One region of the Mesorhizobium sp. WSM4821 genome, then DNA from elsewhere that is predicted to be linked to it. Evidence: riboswitches for the same ligand, from Rfam matches in the RefSeq annotation. Region 1 holds a riboswitch; the other holds the start of a gene.
The links. A riboswitch is a leader RNA that binds a small molecule or an ion and turns the genes downstream of it on or off. The one in region 1 is predicted to bind S-adenosylmethionine.
Positions count from the first base shown of each region.

Region 1 (8,483 bases):
GCAGGGATGCTGATCTTCCGCGGCATCTGCCAGGCGCTGCTGGGTGGCGGGTCTTCCGTGGGGCCGCTTCCGATCGGCTTCAAGGCGCTCAGTTCCGGCTTCATTCCGGACGTGATCGGCTCGTTGACGCTGATCCCGCCGGTCGTGAACGCCGCCGGCAAGACCATCGTCGGCAGCGGGCTGACATTGCACATGACGACGATCGTGATCGGCCTCGTCGCGGTGTTCGCCTATGCCTATTTCGGGCTCAGGGCGCGGCGCAGCCGCGAGCGGCATGGCTATGAAGCCGAACCTTTCTCGCTGTTCGTCGTCAAAACCCTGGTGACCAGCGCTCTGGCGCTGTTTCTGGTCTACCAATTCGCCACCTACAGAGGCCTGCCGATCGTCCTCATGGTGATGGGAGTGCTGATCGCCCTGTTCGTCTTCGTCACCAAACGCATGACGATCGGTCGCCGCATCTATGCAATGGGCGGTAATGCCAAAGCGGCGCAGCTGTCAGGCATCAAGACCGAACGGCTGACCCTGCTGGTGTTCGTCAATATGGGCGTGCTGTCGGCGCTTGGTGGCCTGATCATCGCGGCGCGGCTGGGGCAGGCTGTGCCGGCGGCGGGCCTCGGCAGCGAGCTCGACGTCATCGCCGCCGTGTTCATCGGCGGCGCTTCGGCGATGGGCGGCGTCGGCCAGGTCATCGGCGCTGTGGTCGGCGGTTTCATCATGGGTGTCATGAACAATGGCATGTCGATCATGGGCGTCAATGTCGACTGGCAACAGGTGGTCAAAGGCCTCGTGCTGCTCGGCGCCGTGGTCTTCGACGTCTACAACAAGAACAAGGGTTAAGCCGAGCGAGGAAACGAATGCATGTCGCCCAACATGCATGAAGGCAAGGGTTAAAGCGCGCCTCTCTTCAAACGCGGCGCGCTTTAAGAAGACAAACGGGTCACATCGCGGCGCGGCAGAACGGCGCAAAGAAGTCCCTGAAGGACCAGGCTCGCGAGCGCAATCCCAACGAAGAATTTCACCCGTGGCGCGGATACCGTCCGCGCTGCGCGAGGTGGGGTTGGCCGAGCGGCAGCCAGGCCAAGGCAATTGAGAGAGGGTACATCATGCTGATTTCCCAGATCCTCGACGAGGCGGAGACCATCCGCGTCGTCGCCCGCAACGGCGGCAAGACCCGGATCATCAACGGCGCCCGGAGCGTCTATTCGCTGGCGATGGAGGCTGCGCGCACCGGCACCGGGCTCGCCGCCCTCATCGAGCGCAAGGGGTTCGGTGAAGCGGTCGATCTCGATGCCGCCTACAAGAAGGGGCGGCTCCTGTCACCGATCAACCATCCCGACCCGGCGCATCTCCACCTCACCGGCACCGGGCTGACGCATCTCGGCTCCGCCGCGACCCGCGATTCCATGCACAAGAAGCTCGACGGCGAAGAGCAACTCACCGATTCCATGAAGATGTTCCGGATGGGGCTGGAAGGCGGCAAGCCGGCCAAGGGCCAGACGGGCGTGCAGCCGGAGTGGTTCTACAAGGGCAACGGCACCATGGCGGTGGCGCCCGGTGCGGCACTGCTGTCGCCCGCCTTCGCCCAGGATGCCGGCGAGGAGCCGGAAATCGCCGGCATCTATGTCATTGGCGACGACGGCGCCCCGTTCCGCGTCGGCTTCACGCTGTCAAACGAGTTTTCCGACCACGTCACCGAGCGCGTAAACTATCTCTTCCTCGCGCATTCCAAGCTGCGCAACGCTTCGTTCGGACCGGAGATCCTGATCGGCGACCTGCCGTCCGATATCAGGGGATCCTCGCGCATCATCCGCGACGGCACGCTGCTATGGGAAAAACCGTTCCTGTCGGGCGAAGCCAACATGTCGCACACCATCGCCAATCTCGAACATCACCACTTCAAATATTCGGCCTTCCGCCAGCCGGGCGACGTGCATGTGCATATGTTCGGCACAGCGACGCTGTCGTTCGCCGACGGCATCAGGACGGAGGCTGGCGACGTTTTCGAGATCGAGGCCAAGGATTTCGGCCTGCCGCTGCGCAACCCGCTCGAAATCGAGCAGCCGGTGAAGGTGGCCGTGAAGGCGCTTTGATCGGGTGTTCTCCCCCTTGAGGGCAGGGGAATCGCATATGGGATTTTTCTGTTGCGTTGAAGGCGGGGAAGGATTCTTGAGAATGGCAGTTTAGCAAAGGAGCGACTGCCATTTCCTGTCTGGATAGTTGTTTTGAGGCGCTGCCTGACCCGCGGGCTGGTAATGCCTCGCATCGGCTTGGCGACATCATGGTGATGATGGTGGCTGCGAGCCTGTGTGGAGCGACGACGGCGACCGAGTTTGCCTTGTTTGCCGAGAACCGCAAGGCGGTGCTTTCGCGGCTGATCGACTATGATAGTGCGCCTAGCCACGACACCTTCTCGCGGTTGCTGCGGCTGATGGACCGGCAGGCGTTCGAACGCGCTTTCGCCGTCTTTGCCGCCGGTTTCGCTCAGGCCGTTGCCGAGACCGATGGTGAAGTCGTGGCACTCGATGGTAAAGCCCTGCGGCGCGCCTACGAGAAAGGGCAGGCTGCCAGCCCGCCACTGACGGTCTCGGCCTTCGCCACCACGACCCGGTTGTGTCTGGCAGCTTCGTCGCCGGGGCTTGGCGAGAACGAGGTCGAGGCGGCGCTGAAAGTTGTCGAACTGATTGATTTGACGGACAAAATCGTTACCGCTGATGCCCTCCACTGCCACCGTCGCATGGCCAAGGCTATCATCGATCGCGGTGCCAATTACGTGCTGGCTTTGAAGGGCAACCGCCGTTATTGGCGACGCCAGGCCGTAGAGCAGTTCGTCCGCTCTATCCCGCAAAGCGCACAAAAGGCCGAGTTCAGCCATGGCCGTGAAGAGTGGCGCCAAGCCGAAGTCATTCCCGCCGAAAAACCTCTCATGCCGGGTCATACCACCTATCTCCGCATCACCACGCGCCGCGGCCAAGACAAGCCGAAAAGCCGTCTGTTCATGGGCTCCAGCCTCCTCACGCCCGAACAGGCGCTCGATATCACAAGGTCCCACTGGCAGATCGAAAACGGCCTCCACTGGATGCTCGATGTTCACTTCGATGAAGACCTTAGCCGTGCCCGAAAAGACAATGCTCCCGCCAACACCGCTATCCTCAACAGGATCGCAAAAAACATCCTGCAGAGCGCCGATCTGCAGAAAGTTCCCATCAGTCACCGTATCAAGAAATGCGCATGGAACGACGACTACCTCATCAACGCTCTGAGCCATATGCGATAGCCCTGCCCTTGAGGGGGAGATGTCACCGAAGGTGACAAAGGGCGTCGTCTCACATAAATGGCCAACGCAGTCTCTCGTGGCGGGCGGTGGCACGTTACGCGCAACGACCCCTCTGGCCTGCCGGACATCTCCCCCTCAATGGGGAAGATTGGCAGTTCCAACCTCAATAAATATCGAAGTCGAAATATTTCGCCTGGATCTTCTTGTAGGTGCCGTCGGCGACAATCGCATCGATGGCGGCGTTGAGCTTCTCGCGCAATGCATTGTCTTCCTGGCGCACGGCGATCCCCGCTTCCGTCTCGGTGCCCTCGACGTCGCCGACCATCTTGCAGCAGCCGTCGCTCGACTTCTTCATCCAGTCCATCAGCACGAACTTGTCCGAAAGGACGGCATCGAGGCGGCCGTTCATCAGATCGGCGACCGCCTCTTCCTGCGTCGGATAGAGTTTCGCCTCGGCGCCGGCCTTGCCATAGACGTCCTGGGCAAAGTCGGCTTGGGTGGTCGAAGCCTGGGCGCCAACTATCTTGCCGGCGAGTGCGGCGGGTTCGGTCGACGCAATATCGGTGTCCTTCAGGGCCACCAGTGAAAGCGGCGTCGTGTAGTATTTGTTGGTGAAGGAGACCTGCTTCTTGCGCTCCTCGGTAATGCTCATGGACGCGATGATGGCGTCGAACTTTCTGGCCTGAAGCGCCGGAATCATGCCGTCCCAGTCCTGGGTGACAAGTTCGCATTCGACCTTCATCTTGGCGCAAAGCGCCTCGGCGATGTCGATATCGAAGCCGACAAGCTTGCCATCCGCGGTCATGGTGTTGAATGGCGGATAGGCGCCTTCGGTGCCGATCTTCAATTTTTCCTGTGCTTGCGCCGACAAGGACCCGGCCGATATCACCAGCATGGCAGCTGTTGCTGCTGATGCGATCCATCTTGAAATCTGCATTTTGTTCCCTTTTCCAGTCACCTTGACGGCTGAGCACAGCCAAGCACGACCCGCAAGGTCAGGCAAGCACGGTCTGATTGTGATGAACGATCAGCGCGCGGCGCGGAAATGCTTGGACAGTTTCAGGCCCTGCGCCTGATAGTTCGAGCCGAGATCGGTGCCGTAGAGTGCCTGCGGCCGCTTCAGCATATGCTCGTAGACCAGCCGCCCGACGATCTGGCCGTGGTCGAGGATGAAAGGCACTTCGTGGCTGCGCACTTCGAGCACCGCCCTGCTGCCGGTGCCGCCGGTCGCCGAGTGGCCAAAACCCGGATCGAAGAAACCGGCATAATGGACACGGAATTCGCCGACCAATGGATCGAAGGGCGTCATCTCGGCGGCATAGAGCGGCGGCACGTGCACCGCCTCCTGGCTGACGAGGATATAGAATTCGTCCGGATCGAGCACCAATTCGCCGGCGCCGCGCTTGTAGAGCGGCTCCCAGAAATCGACGATGTCCTGCGCGGCGCGCTTGTCGACATCGACCAGACCGGTGTGGTGCTTGCCGCGGTAGCCTACCAGGCCGTCCTTGTCGCCATCGAGATCGATTGACAGCGCGATGCCGCCACCGGAAATGTTGGGTGGCTCGGTAGCGACGAGCGTCTCGGCACGGTGCAATTCGTGTAGCTCGCTCTCGGACAAGAGCGCGTTGCCGGTGCGGAACCTGATCTGCGACAGCCGCGAGCCGGCACGAACGACGATCGGAAAGGTTCGCGGGCTAACCTCCAGATAGAGCGGGCCATCGTAGCCGGCAGCGATCTTGTCGAACTCGTGGCCGCGATCGGTCATCACCCGGGTAAAGATGTCGAGCCGTCCGGTGGAGCTCTTCGGATTGGCCGAAGCCGAAATGTTTTCCGGAAGCGCCAGGCACTCGAGCAGCGGCACGATATAGACGCAACCGGTCTCCAGCACCGCACCGTCGGCGAGATTGATTTCGTGCAGCTTCAGTCGGTCGAGTTTTTCAGCAACCCTGTGGTTCGGGCCGGGCAGGAAGGAGGCGCGCACCCGCCAGGCCCTGTCGCCAAGCCTGAGGTCGAGGCTGGCCGGCTGGATCTGGTCGGCATCAAGCGCGCGCCGCGACTTCAGCGCGCCCGACTGGAACAGCGCGGAAATATCCTGATCAGGAAGAATGCCTGTCTGCCGCAAAGTCTGGCTCCGCTCGAAAGGCCGGGCGAGGTCCCTGTTTTGTCGCAGGGTTCCTGCCGCAAAGCTTGGTACAAACCTCTTAATCATGCCGGCAATTGACGCAAGCGCGGTGCAGGTCTAAAGGGTCGTTATCCCGTGGTGATTTGGCCGGTCGGCTTGCAGCCACGTTAAACAAGTCGCTAAAGGACCGTCAGGCCGCAAGGCCGTTTGGACCGGTTGCGACTTTCGCGACCGGTTTTTTTGTGTTTGGACCACTTTTGGTGTTTGGAACAAGGCGATGACGACCATGAAGCGCAACTGGAAGCCTCAGACTGCACTGGTGCATGCGGGAACGCTGCGTTCCGGCTTCGGCGAGACCTCCGAGGCAATGTATCTCACGCAAGGCTATGTCTACGACACGGCGCAAGCGGCGGAAGCGCGCTTCAAGGGCGAGGAGCCAGGCTTCATCTATTCGCGCTACGCCAATCCGACGGTCGACATGTTCGAAAAGCGGATGTGCGCGCTGGAAGGCGCCGAAGATGCCCGCGCCACGGCATCCGGCATGGCGGCGGTGACGGCGGCGTTGCTGTGCAGCGCCAAGGCCGGCGACCATATCGTGGCGGCGCGCGCCCTGTTCGGCTCCTGCCGCTGGGTGGTCGAGACGCTGGCGCCGAGATACGGCATCGAGGCGACGCTGGTCGACGGCACCGACATCGCCAATTGGGAAAAGGCGGTCAGACCCAACACCAAGGTGTTCTTCCTGGAAAGCCCGACCAATCCTACGCTGGAAGTCGTCGATATCGCCGCCGTCGCCTCGCTCGCCAATTCGATCGGCGCGCGGCTGATCGTCGACAATGTCTTCGCCACGCCCTTGCAGCAGAAGCCATTGCAGCTCGGCGCCCATATCGTCGTCTATTCGGCGACCAAGCACATCGATGGCCAGGGGCGCTGTCTCGGCGGCATCATCCTGTCAGACAAGAAGTGGATCGACGAGAACCTGCACGACTATTTCCGCCACACCGGTCCCAGCCTGTCGCCGTTCAACGCCTGGACGCTGCTGAAGGGCCTGGAGACGCTGCCGCTGCGCGTGCGCCAGCAAACGGAAAGTGCCGGCCGGATCGCGGATTTTCTCGCCGCGCGCCCGGAGATTGCCCGTGTCATCTATCCCGGCCGCGCCGATCACCCGCAGGCGGCCGTCGTCAAGAAGCAGATGTCAGGCGGCTCGACGCTGATCTGCCTCGACGTCAAGGGCGGCAAGCAGGCGGCTTTCGCCTTCCAGAACGCGCTGGATATCGTGCTGATCTCCAATAATCTCGGCGACGCCAAGAGCCTGATCACCCATCCGGCGACGACGACGCACAAGAATCTGAGCGACGAGGCACGCGCCGAACTCGGCATCGGGCCGGGCACGCTCAGGCTGTCTGTCGGCCTGGAAGACACCGACGATCTGCTTGCGGACGTCGAGCAGGCATTGAACGCCGCCAAATAGGGATAGGGCGGCTTCAGGCGCCAGACGGTGTCTCTTCCAGCTCCGCGACGGTTTTGGTCTGGATGGTCATTGCATTGCCGCGCCAGTCGACGGCACCGCCGAACCAGCCTCGCGCCCAAATGGCGGGAAGCATCACATCCCGTACGATCATCGCCGGGATCATGCGCAGAGACAGGTGCCAGCCCTTGGCCGAGGCCAGGGCGCATTCCGGGAGATAGGCAGCCATCAGCACGGCAAGGGCGGTTGCCGGCAGACTGAAGCCGGCGCCGGCCGCTGCAACCAGCGCAAGCACCAGCGGCGGCGTCGCGCCGACCAGGACTTCGGGCGCGAAGAACTGCGGGAAGGTGACGCGACGCAAGCGTGCCCAGCGGGCCTGGCGCGACCAGATTTCGCCAAATGTGCGCAAACCGAGCGGCTGCTCGAAGGGCGAGGCGACCAGATTGACGTGCAGCCCGAGCCCGTTGACCAGCTTGGTCGCCGCGGCATCCTCGGCAATCTCGGCGGCAAGCGCGCGGATACCGCCATTGGCTTCGAGCATGGGCTTGTTCCACAACATGCTCTTGCCCTGGGCGAAACCGAGGCCGAGCGCCTCCCCGGTATATTGCCAGCGCGCCTGCAGCGTGTTGAGGAAAGCGCATTCGACCTCCGCCCAGAACCGGTCCGGCCGCGAGCCGATCGGCGTCGAGCAGACAAGGCCGGTGTCCGGCTGCCATGCGGCCATCAGATGCTGAAGATAGTCCTTCGGCATAAGGACGTTGGAATCGGCAAGAACGACCCATTTGTGACGCGCCGCTTGCCAACCCTTGACGCAATTGTTGAGTTTCGGATTGCCGCTGATGCGGTCATCGCCGACGAGCAGCCGGGCCGACACGGCCGGAAAACGGACGATGGCCTTGGTGATCGGTTCGACCACGGGATCGTCGGCATGGGCGACGCAGAAGATGAGTTCATAACGCGGCCAGTCGAGTGAAAAGGCGCGCTCAAGCGTTTCTTCGGTAAACGGCTCGACGCCGCGCGACGGTACGACGATCGACACAGGCGGCGCCATGCCGGTAGGCGGCGCAACCTCGCTTGGCCGCTTCAGCTTCAGCGAGGCGAGCAGGATGCTGGCGAGATTTGAAAGAAGCAGAGCTGTCGAAAGCAGGGCGGCTGTGACTGTCAGTTCCATCGATATCTGGTCACTCCGGAAAAGACCGGCCGCAGGATGGCCGTCTTCAGCAGTTCGGGAGAATGCTGAGTCGCCCGGCTCTGCACACCATCATTGTCATGTGTCACTTAAATGACATTGTTCTTCGGCACCTGCCCTTGAGGTCGGGCAAGGACAGGAAACATCCCGTTGACCAAGCCACGGAGAGCGCCGAAGGTCCCGTTCGCATTGTTTTGGAGTAGCCCATGTATAGCGCCGTTACCCGCAACATCGAAGTGCAGGTCAGGCCGTTCTATCTGGAGGATCGCTCGGAACCGTCGGAGAACCGTTACGTCTGGGGCTACCAGGTGACGATCGACAACCAGTCGGACGAATTCGTGCAGTTGATGTCACGCTACTGGCACATCACCGACGGCACCGGCCGGGTCGAGGAAGTGCGAGGCGCCGGTGTTGTCGGCGACCAGCCCGAACT
Region 1 covers NZ_CM148371.1:458,715-467,197, forward strand. The annotation lists gene mmsB (multiple monosaccharide ABC transporter permease) at 1-837, shown strand, start outside; gene araD1 (AraD1 family protein) at 1,104-2,090, shown strand; gene AC0NID_RS02065 (ISAs1 family transposase) at 2,279-3,274, shown strand; gene AC0NID_RS02070 (ABC transporter substrate-binding protein) at 3,438-4,211, opposite strand; gene AC0NID_RS02075 (2'-deoxycytidine 5'-triphosphate deaminase) at 4,302-5,396, opposite strand; SAM riboswitch at 5,522-5,599, shown strand; gene AC0NID_RS02080 (O-succinylhomoserine sulfhydrylase) at 5,674-6,864, shown strand; gene AC0NID_RS02085 (ceramide glucosyltransferase) at 6,878-8,032, opposite strand; gene apaG (Co2+/Mg2+ efflux protein ApaG) at 8,257-8,483, shown strand, end outside.

Region 2 (8,483 bases), 1.6 Mb from region 1:
GCGCCCTTGCCGGTCTGTGGCCGTGGGGAAGCGGGCGTATCGGCATGCCGGCCGGAGCGGTGCTCGCCTTCGTTCCGCGCACCCCCTATTTCCCGCTAGGCACGCTGCGCGAGGTGCTCAACCATGCCGACAGGACGGCGGACGATGCCGAGATCTCAGCGCTGCTTGCCGAGGTCGGTCTCGAGCGCCTGTCGTCCTCGCTCGACCGCTCCGCGCGCTGGGAGCGTGAACTGGGCGTAGACGAGCAACGTCTGCTTGCCTTTGCCCGGCTCGCCTTGCGGCGGCCGAAATGGGTGATTATCGACGAGGCTCTGGATACGTTCGACGGTGCGACGCTGAGGCGGGTGCTGTCGATGCTGAAGGCGCGTCTTGCCGGCGCCGCGATCCTCAATATCGGCCGTGGCCAGCACAACATTGAATTCTTTCCGCGCTCATTGACGATCGTGAAAGACGTCGACCGACCCGCTCTCAAGCCAGTCCGTGTCAAGGCCGGCGCGATCGAGCCACCCCCGGCCCTCGCCCCAGCCTATCAAGAGGAATAGCGGTCATACGCAGCCAAGCTTTATTTCGCCGTGATCGCAGCGAAAGATTGCCTTATCGTTCGGACGTCCGCGGCGTTAGACCATGCTTGACGCGCTTAAAGCGCGTCCCATTGAAGGATTCATGCGACGCTTTAAGTCTTGTTTCTATGCATGTCGTTACCCCAAAACCGCTGCGCACTTTTGGGCGACATGCATTGGCCTGCTTGCCTGCCTTGCCTGCGCCCAGGCAGCACCGCTGGCCGCGCCCGCCGACACCATTGCCGTGGATGTCGAATTGGTGCTGGCGGTCGACATTTCGCACTCGATGGACGAAAGGGAATTCGCCCTGCAGCGCGCCGGTTATGTCGAGGCGCTGCGCCACCCCGACTTCATCAACGCGGTGCGTTCGGGTGCGACCGGCCGCATTGCGCTCGCCTATTTCGAATGGGCTGGCACTGTCCGCGACGATGCTGTCATTGCCTGGCAGGTCGTCGACGGTGCAGGAAGCGCCGACGCTTTCGCCGACAAGATCGAAGCCCGCCCGTTCAGGAGTTTTCGCGGCACCTCGATTTCCGGTGCGCTCGCCTTCGGCGCGGAGCTTTTCGATGGAACCGCTTTCGAGAGCAAACGCCGCGTCATAGACATCTCAGGCGACGGCCCCAACAATATCGGGATGCCCGTCACCACGACGCGCGACGCCGCGGTGGCAAACGACATCGTCATCAACGGCCTGCCGATCCTGATCAGCCCGTCGCCCAGCTTCAGCCATCTCGACCAATATTATGCCCAGTGCGTTACCGGCGGGCCCGGCTCCTTCGTGCTGCCGGTCTATGCCGCGTCCGAATTCGTGACCGCCATACGCCGCAAGCTGGTGCTCGAGGTCAGCGGTGTTGCCGATCCGTTGACCAATCCCGGGGCCAATCCCGGGACGACCCGGATCGATGCGGCAGCACCGGTCGACTGTTTGCAAGGCGAGCGCGACCGGCGGTTCTTTTCCGATCCCTATTTTCCGGAGCTTGACCGGTAACATAGTGCCGGGAAGTCGGGGCGGTTCTTGTATTCATTGTTATTACCTCAGGGGTAATCGACCACTGCGCAACGTCTCGGCAGACTGCTTCCATCAAGCCGGTAGTTCGGCTTCGAAACCACCAGGGAGCGCAGCCATGACCGCTTATGCCGTCGCCCATATGCACCAGGTTGCGCCGGGGCCGCAAATTGTCGAATACCTGCAGAAGATCGATGCCACGCTGGAGCCGTTTGACGGGCGATTCATTGTCCATGGCAGCGAGGTGGACGTGGTTGAAAACATCTGGCCGGGGCATCTCGTCATCATCGAGTTTCCAGACTTGCAGCAGGCGCGCGGATGGTACCACTCGCCCGCCTATCAGGAGATATTGCCGCTGCGTACCGACAATTCCCGGTCCGATGTGTTCTTCGTCGACGGCGTCAGGCATCCGCACAAGGCCACCGACGTTCTTGAGTGAGGAAGGATCGGCCCGAGCAATTCCTAACGCCTCAGCAGGAACACCGCTTGCTGGCCAAAGAAATTCCAGAACCACCACGGCATCGAGAGGCCGATCTTCTGGCCGTTGGCGTCGAGCGCGGTTGCCTTTTCCACCGTTGCGCCGAGCTCGTCGCAGAGATTGACGAAATCGCGGATGGTGCAGAAATGGATGTTGGGCGTGTCGTACCAGGAATAGGGCAGGTCCTTGGTTACCGGCATGCGCCCGTCGAGAAACAGCGAGAGGCGCACCCGCCAGTGGCCGAAATTGGGGAAGGAGACGATGGCGTGCTTGCCGATCCTGAGCAACTCGTCGAGCACCAGCTTTGGGTTGCGGGTCGCCTGCAAGGTCTGCGAGAGAACGACGAAATCAAAACCCTTGTCGGGATAGAATTCGAGGTCCTTGTCGGCGTCGCCCTGGATGACCGACAGGCCGCGCGCCACGCATTCGTTGACGCCGCGCTGCGACAGTTCCATCCCGCGGCCGTCGACCTGCTTCGTTGCCTGCAGCAATTCGAGCAGCAGCCCGTCGCCGGAGCCGACGTCGAGCACCCGCGACTGCGCCGGGATGAGATCGGCGACGACTTCGAGGTCGACGCGCTGGGCATGGTTGACACTCATGGTCGTGCCTCTTCCGCTGCGCATGATCCCGATCCGAAAAGTCTGCAACTTTTCGGGGTCATGCGCTGATGCCTGGCGCATGATGCCGATCCGGAACGCCTGCGCCCTTTCGAGATCATGCGCTGAGCCCCCTGGCGCGGGCCGCCGAGGCGATGAAGCCGTTGATGGCGGCAAACAGCTCCGGCTCGTCGAGCAGGAAGGCGTCGTGGCCGCGATCGGTCTCGATCTCGACGAAGGATACCGAGGCGCCGGCCGCGTTCAGCGCGTGAACGACCGAGCGGCTCTCCTCGGTCGGGAACAGCCAGTCGCTAGTGAAGGAGACCAGGCAAAAACGGGTCTTGTTGCCGGCGAAGGCGTCGGCCAGCCGTCCGCCATGGTCGGCGGCGAGGTCGAAATAGTCCATTGCCCTGGTCATGTAGAGATAGGAATTGGCGTCGAAACGGTCGACGAAGGTCATGCCCTGATGGCGCAGATAACTTTCGATCTGGAAATCCGCGTCGAAACCGAAGGTGAGCGCTTCACGGTCCTGAAGGTTGCGGCCGAATTTCCGGTGCAAGGCCGCCTCCGACAGATAGGTGATGTGAGCGGCCATGCGCGCCACCGCCAGTCCTTTTTCCGGGCGCTTGCCATGCTCGAAATATTTGCCGCCATGCCAGTCCGGATCAGCCATCACCGCTTGCCGGCCGACCTCATGGAAAGCGATGTTCTGCGAGGAATGGCGCGCGCCGGTGGCGATCGGCAACGCCGAGAAAACGCGCTCCGGATAGCTCGACGCCCACTGCAGCACCTGCATGCCGCCCATCGACCCGCCGAGCACCGAGAATAGTTTGTCGATGCCGAAATGGTCGACCAGCATCAACTGCGCCCGAACCATGTCGCGGATAGTGATGATCGGCAGGTCGAGCCCGTAAGGCTTGCCGGTGGCGGGGTTGGTCGAGGCGGGGCCGGTGGAGCCGAGGCAGCCGCCGATAACGTTGGAGCAGATGACGAAGAAGCGGTTGGTGTCGATGATCCTGCCGGGGCCGATCAGCACTTCCCACCAGCCCGGCTTGCCGGTCACCGGATTGGTGCTGGCGACATGCTGGTCGCCGGTCAGCGCATGGCAGACGAGGATCGCGTTGGAGCGGGCTTCGTTGAGCGTGCCGTAGGTCTTGTAGGCGATCTGAAACGGCGACAACAGCGTGCCGGCGTCGAGCTTGAGCGGCTTGTCGGCACCGAAACGCAACACCGGGCTCGACGGCTCGTCGGCCTCGTTGTTGGTTCTTTTAGCGCGCAGCGCGACCATCGCGTCCCTCTTACACTAACCCATCGCGCTTTCCGAAAATCAGAACCGATTTTCGGGCCGATGCAATTGTCCGGCCGGTTGCGGACAATAAAAAACCGGCATTGCCTTCGCAAAGCCGGTTACAGGATGCAAACGGCCCTTTAGCGAGTTGTTTAACGTGGCTGCAAGCCGACCGGCCAAATCACCACGGGATTTCGCCTCTCTTCTAGGACCGGCGCGCCCCGGCGTCAACGGCCAGCCGCTCACCCATGATTGCCGCCTCTCGACATTCCAGGCCGCGGCTTGTATTTCCGCTGCGGCTTCCTGGGTGGAAGCGTTCTCGACGGATTTTTGCAATATGAACCAGGCATCGGATCAGGCACGTCCAACGCCCCGCGCGGGGATCATGGACATCGAAGCCTATGTGCCGGGCAAAAGCACGGCGCCGGCCGGTGTCGCCAAGGTCCACAAATTGTCGTCGAACGAGAACCCTCTCGGCCCCTCGCCGAAGGCCATAGAGGCCGCGCGCGACGTCGCTGCCAGGCTCGACATCTATCCCGACGGCACCGCCAGGCGCCTTAGGGAGGCGATCGCCGAGGTGCATGGCCTCAATCCGGCGAACATCATCTGTTCCAATGGTTCCGACGAGATTCTGGGCCTGCTTGCGCAGACCTATCTCGCGCCCGGCGATGAAGCCGTCATCACCGAACACGGCTTCATGGTCTACAAGATCTACATTCAGTCGGCAGGTGCCGTTCCGGTGTCGGTCAAGGAAACCAATGAGCGGGCCGACGTCGACGCGATCCTCGCCGCCGTGACACCGCGCACCAGGATCATTTTCCTCGCCAATCCCAACAACCCGACTGGTACCTATCTGCCGTTCCAGGAGGTGCGCCGCCTGCATGCCGGCCTGCCCCGGAATGTGCTTCTGGTGCTGGATGCTGCCTATGCCGAATATGTCCGCCGCAACGACTATGAAGCTGGCGTCGAACTTGTGGCTGGCGCGGAAAACGTGGTCATGACCCGCACCTTCTCCAAGCTCGGCTTGGGAGGCGCGCGGGTCGGCTGGATGTACGCGCCGATGCATGTCATCGACGCGATCAACCGTGTGCGCGGTCCCTTCAACGTCAACGCGACGGCGATCGAGGCCGGCATTGCCGCGATCCGCGACCGTGCCCATGTCGAGCGCAGCGTGGCGCATAACGAGACCTGGCTGCCATGGGTGAGCGAGGAATTGACCAGGCTCGGGCTGCGGGTGACGCCGAGCGTCGGCAATTTCGTCCTCATCCACTTTCCCGAGGACAAAAAACATTCGGCTGAAGCTGCGGACAATTACCTCGCCGCGCGCGGCTACATATTGCGGCGCGTTTCCGGCTACGGCTTCCCGAATGCACTGCGCATGAGCATCGGCACCGAAGAGGCCAATCGCGGCGTTGTAGCCGCCCTCACGACATTTTTGAAAAGCTGAAGCAATGACATCACCGATGTTCGAAAAGATCGCGCTGGTCGGCATCGGCCTCATCGGCTCGTCGCTGGCCCGCGTCATCCGTCGCGAAGGCCTTGCCCGCCACGTTGCCATCTCGACGCGCAGCAAAACGACGCTGGCGCGGGCAAGCGAACTCGGCCTAGGCTGCTCCTACACGATGGACGCGAAAGAGGCGGTCCGCGATGCCGACCTGATCATCGTCTCGGTACCGGTCGGCTCTTCGGGCGAGGTTGCCGAGGAAATCGCGCCGGCGCTGAAGCAGGGCGCCATTCTCACCGATGTCGGTTCGACCAAGGCGTCGGTCATCGCGCAGATTGGGCCGCATGTGCCTGATGGCGTGCATTTCATTCCCGGCCATCCGTTGGCCGGCACTGAAAAATCAGGCCCGGACGCCGGCTTTGCCGAGCTGTTCGAAAACCGCTGGTGCATCTTCACGCCGTTGCCCGGCACCGATCCGGCAGCCTTGGAAAAGCTTTCGGAATTCTGGCGCCGCTGCGGCTCCAACATCGACACGATGGATCCCCAGCATCACGACATGACGCTGGCCATCGTCTCGCATCTGCCGCACATCATCGCCTACAACATCGTCGGCACCGCCGACGATCTGCAGTCGGTGACCAAGTCCGAAGTCATCAAATATTCGGCCTCCGGCTTTCGCGACTTCACCCGCCTTGCCGCCTCCGACCCGACCATGTGGCGGGATGTCTGCCTGCACAACAAGGATGCCATCCTCGAGATGCTGGCGCGGTTCTCGGAAGATCTGGCGTCGCTGCAGCGGGCGATCCGCTGGGGCGACGGCGAAAAGCTGTTCGACCTGTTCACCCGCACCCGCGCCGTCCGCCGCTCGATCATCGAGGCCGGCCAGGACATCGACGCGCCGGACTTTGGCCGGCAGGCAGTCGAGCACCCTGTAAAGGGGTAGGCTCTCTCAGACCGGCCAGTCTCAGGCCGGCCAGTGTGCCGCCATCATCGCCAGCGTCTCGGCCCTGTCCGGTGCGCCGAGCCTGCCGCCGAAGCGCAGGCATTTGAGCGCGGCGGCGGCGCTGGCAAAGCGCAATGCCAGTTCGATCGGCATGGCTTCCGCCAGTCCGACGGCGAAGGCGCCGTGAAACACGTCGCCGGCGGCAAGCGTATCCACGGCCTTGATGCCTGGCGCTGCGACATGGCGCACGGACCCCACCGAGCGGTCGAACCACCAGCTTCCCGCCGCGCCGCCCGTCACGGCGACGAACGCATCGGTGCGTCTGGCCAGCGTTTCACAGGCCTTTTGCGGGGTTTGCTCCTCGCCGCAGAGGATGAGCGCCGCCGGCTCCGATGCGACGATGTGCGAGGCCAGCGGAAACAGGCGTTCCAGCACGTCGCGTGGCGCGGTGTCGGCATCCAGTATGGCCGGACGGCCGATTGCGCGCGCCGCAGCAAGGGCCAGAGCCGCGGCGCCCGGCCAGCGCACGTCGACCATGACGGCATCGAATACCGACAGGTCGCGGACAGGCAGCGCCTCGGGGTCGGCCTGTGCCCGCCTGTCGTAGAAGGGAACGATGATGCGCTCGCCATGAGTATCGACCAAGATGGCCGACAGCGCCGACCGCGCACCGGTGACGCGCCGGACAAGGCTGCAATCGACGCCCTCGGCCTCGATCCCGGCGACCAGCTGATCGCCGACTGGGTCGTCCCCCGCGCTCGCCCACAGCGATACGTCGGCGCCGAGGCGGCGTGCGGCGCAGGCTGCGCTCGAAGCCATGCCCGAGGCGATCTGTACGCCGTCGGACGCGATGAACTTGCCCTGACGTGTCGGAAGCGTGTCGACGCCAAGGATCGTATCGAGCGTCAGCGCGCCAACACTGAGGAGCTTCACCGGGCTGTTCATCTATCTTCCTGTTTGATCATGTTCTTTTTCCGAACCAAAGGTCAGCGACGCAAAAACTGGGTCCCACTTTTTGCTTCACTGACCTTCGGTTCGGGATCATGGTCTAATCGACCGGGCTGATCTTGCCCAGCGGGATGAAACCGAGCGAGGTCTTGCCCTTGACGATCTTCAGGGGCATCGACGGTTCGTTGCCAAGCAGCGCCAATCCGGCAAAACCGGTCTTGATCTGGCTCTTCTGCTCGGGAATGGCCTTGACGAGGATTGCCGCCACGGCTTTCGGGTCGCTGATTTTGATCATCAGGTCGGCGTCGATAAGCCCGTCGGCATCGACCGACACCGGGCCGGAAACGGTGATGCGCGCGGTTCCCGACGACAGATCGAGCTTGCCGATATCGATCGCCTGGCCGCGCAGGCTCCTTGGCTGCGTCTTGATCAGCGCCACGCCGTTCTTCAGCGTCACATCGCCGCCGCCGTCGAGCGGCGGCAGCAAGCGGCCATCGATCGCCCGCGGATCGATTTCGAGATCGGTAAAACTCCCGGCATAGTCGATGTCCTGGCCATTCGGCCGCAGTTGTCCGGCCGCCGTCCCTGCGCTGAACAGCTCGACCGGGTCTGTACCGTCCGTCGGATCGGTCTGGCCGGACAGGCCCTCCGCCTCAAGCGAAACGCGCCGGGGCAGCGGCCAGGACAGTTTCACATTCGCTCGCAGCGTGTCCCAGTCGATCCACAGCAGCGCCATCCCCGGAACGGAGGCCCTGAGCGGCCCGCGCAGGTCGGCGCCAGGCGACAGGATTTGGGTGACATGCGTGGCTGCGCTGAGGCTGCCGAGCGAGGCGGCGACGTTCCTGGTGTCGTCCTGATAAGCCAGACTGTCGCAGGAAATGGCGAAGCTCAGCGGATAGCCGCTGACCGTGAGGTTGGCGCAGTCCGCCTGGATGCCATTGCCGTTGAGCTCGGCCACCGTTTTGTCGGCCTCGTTCTTGACCTTGTCTGCCAGGTAGAACCAGCCGGCGCTGTAGAGGCCGAACGGCACGACGACGAAAGCGCCGAGCCAGGAGAGGCGGCGGAGGAAATTCGGCGGGCGCTCGTCACTCGACGTCATGCTGTGGCTCTCATTAGCGCGTGTTGCAGATGTCGTTTCCGGCAACATCAGGTAGACGGAGATGGATTGAAAAAACACCGATTCCGGTGGCGGTGTTGCAACCAGGCTTGGCGATATGGGC
Region 2 covers NZ_CM148371.1:2,017,036-2,025,518, forward strand. The annotation lists gene AC0NID_RS09675 (ABC transporter ATP-binding protein/permease) at 1-542, shown strand, start outside; gene AC0NID_RS09680 (DUF1194 domain-containing protein) at 664-1,548, shown strand; gene AC0NID_RS09685 (DUF1330 domain-containing protein) at 1,685-2,005, shown strand; gene metW (methionine biosynthesis protein MetW) at 2,029-2,643, opposite strand; gene metX (homoserine O-acetyltransferase MetX) at 2,759-3,928, opposite strand; SAM riboswitch at 4,049-4,126, opposite strand; gene hisC (histidinol-phosphate transaminase) at 4,266-5,375, shown strand; gene AC0NID_RS09705 (prephenate/arogenate dehydrogenase family protein) at 5,380-6,315, shown strand; gene AC0NID_RS09710 (PfkB family carbohydrate kinase) at 6,337-7,260, opposite strand; gene AC0NID_RS09715 (DUF2125 domain-containing protein) at 7,364-8,362, opposite strand; gene AC0NID_RS09720 (gamma-glutamylcyclotransferase) at 8,478-8,483, shown strand, end outside.
Region 2: it holds a riboswitch for S-adenosylmethionine, as region 1 does, so the genes downstream of both, metX (homoserine O-acetyltransferase MetX) here and AC0NID_RS02080 (O-succinylhomoserine sulfhydrylase) in region 1, are expected to answer to the same signal.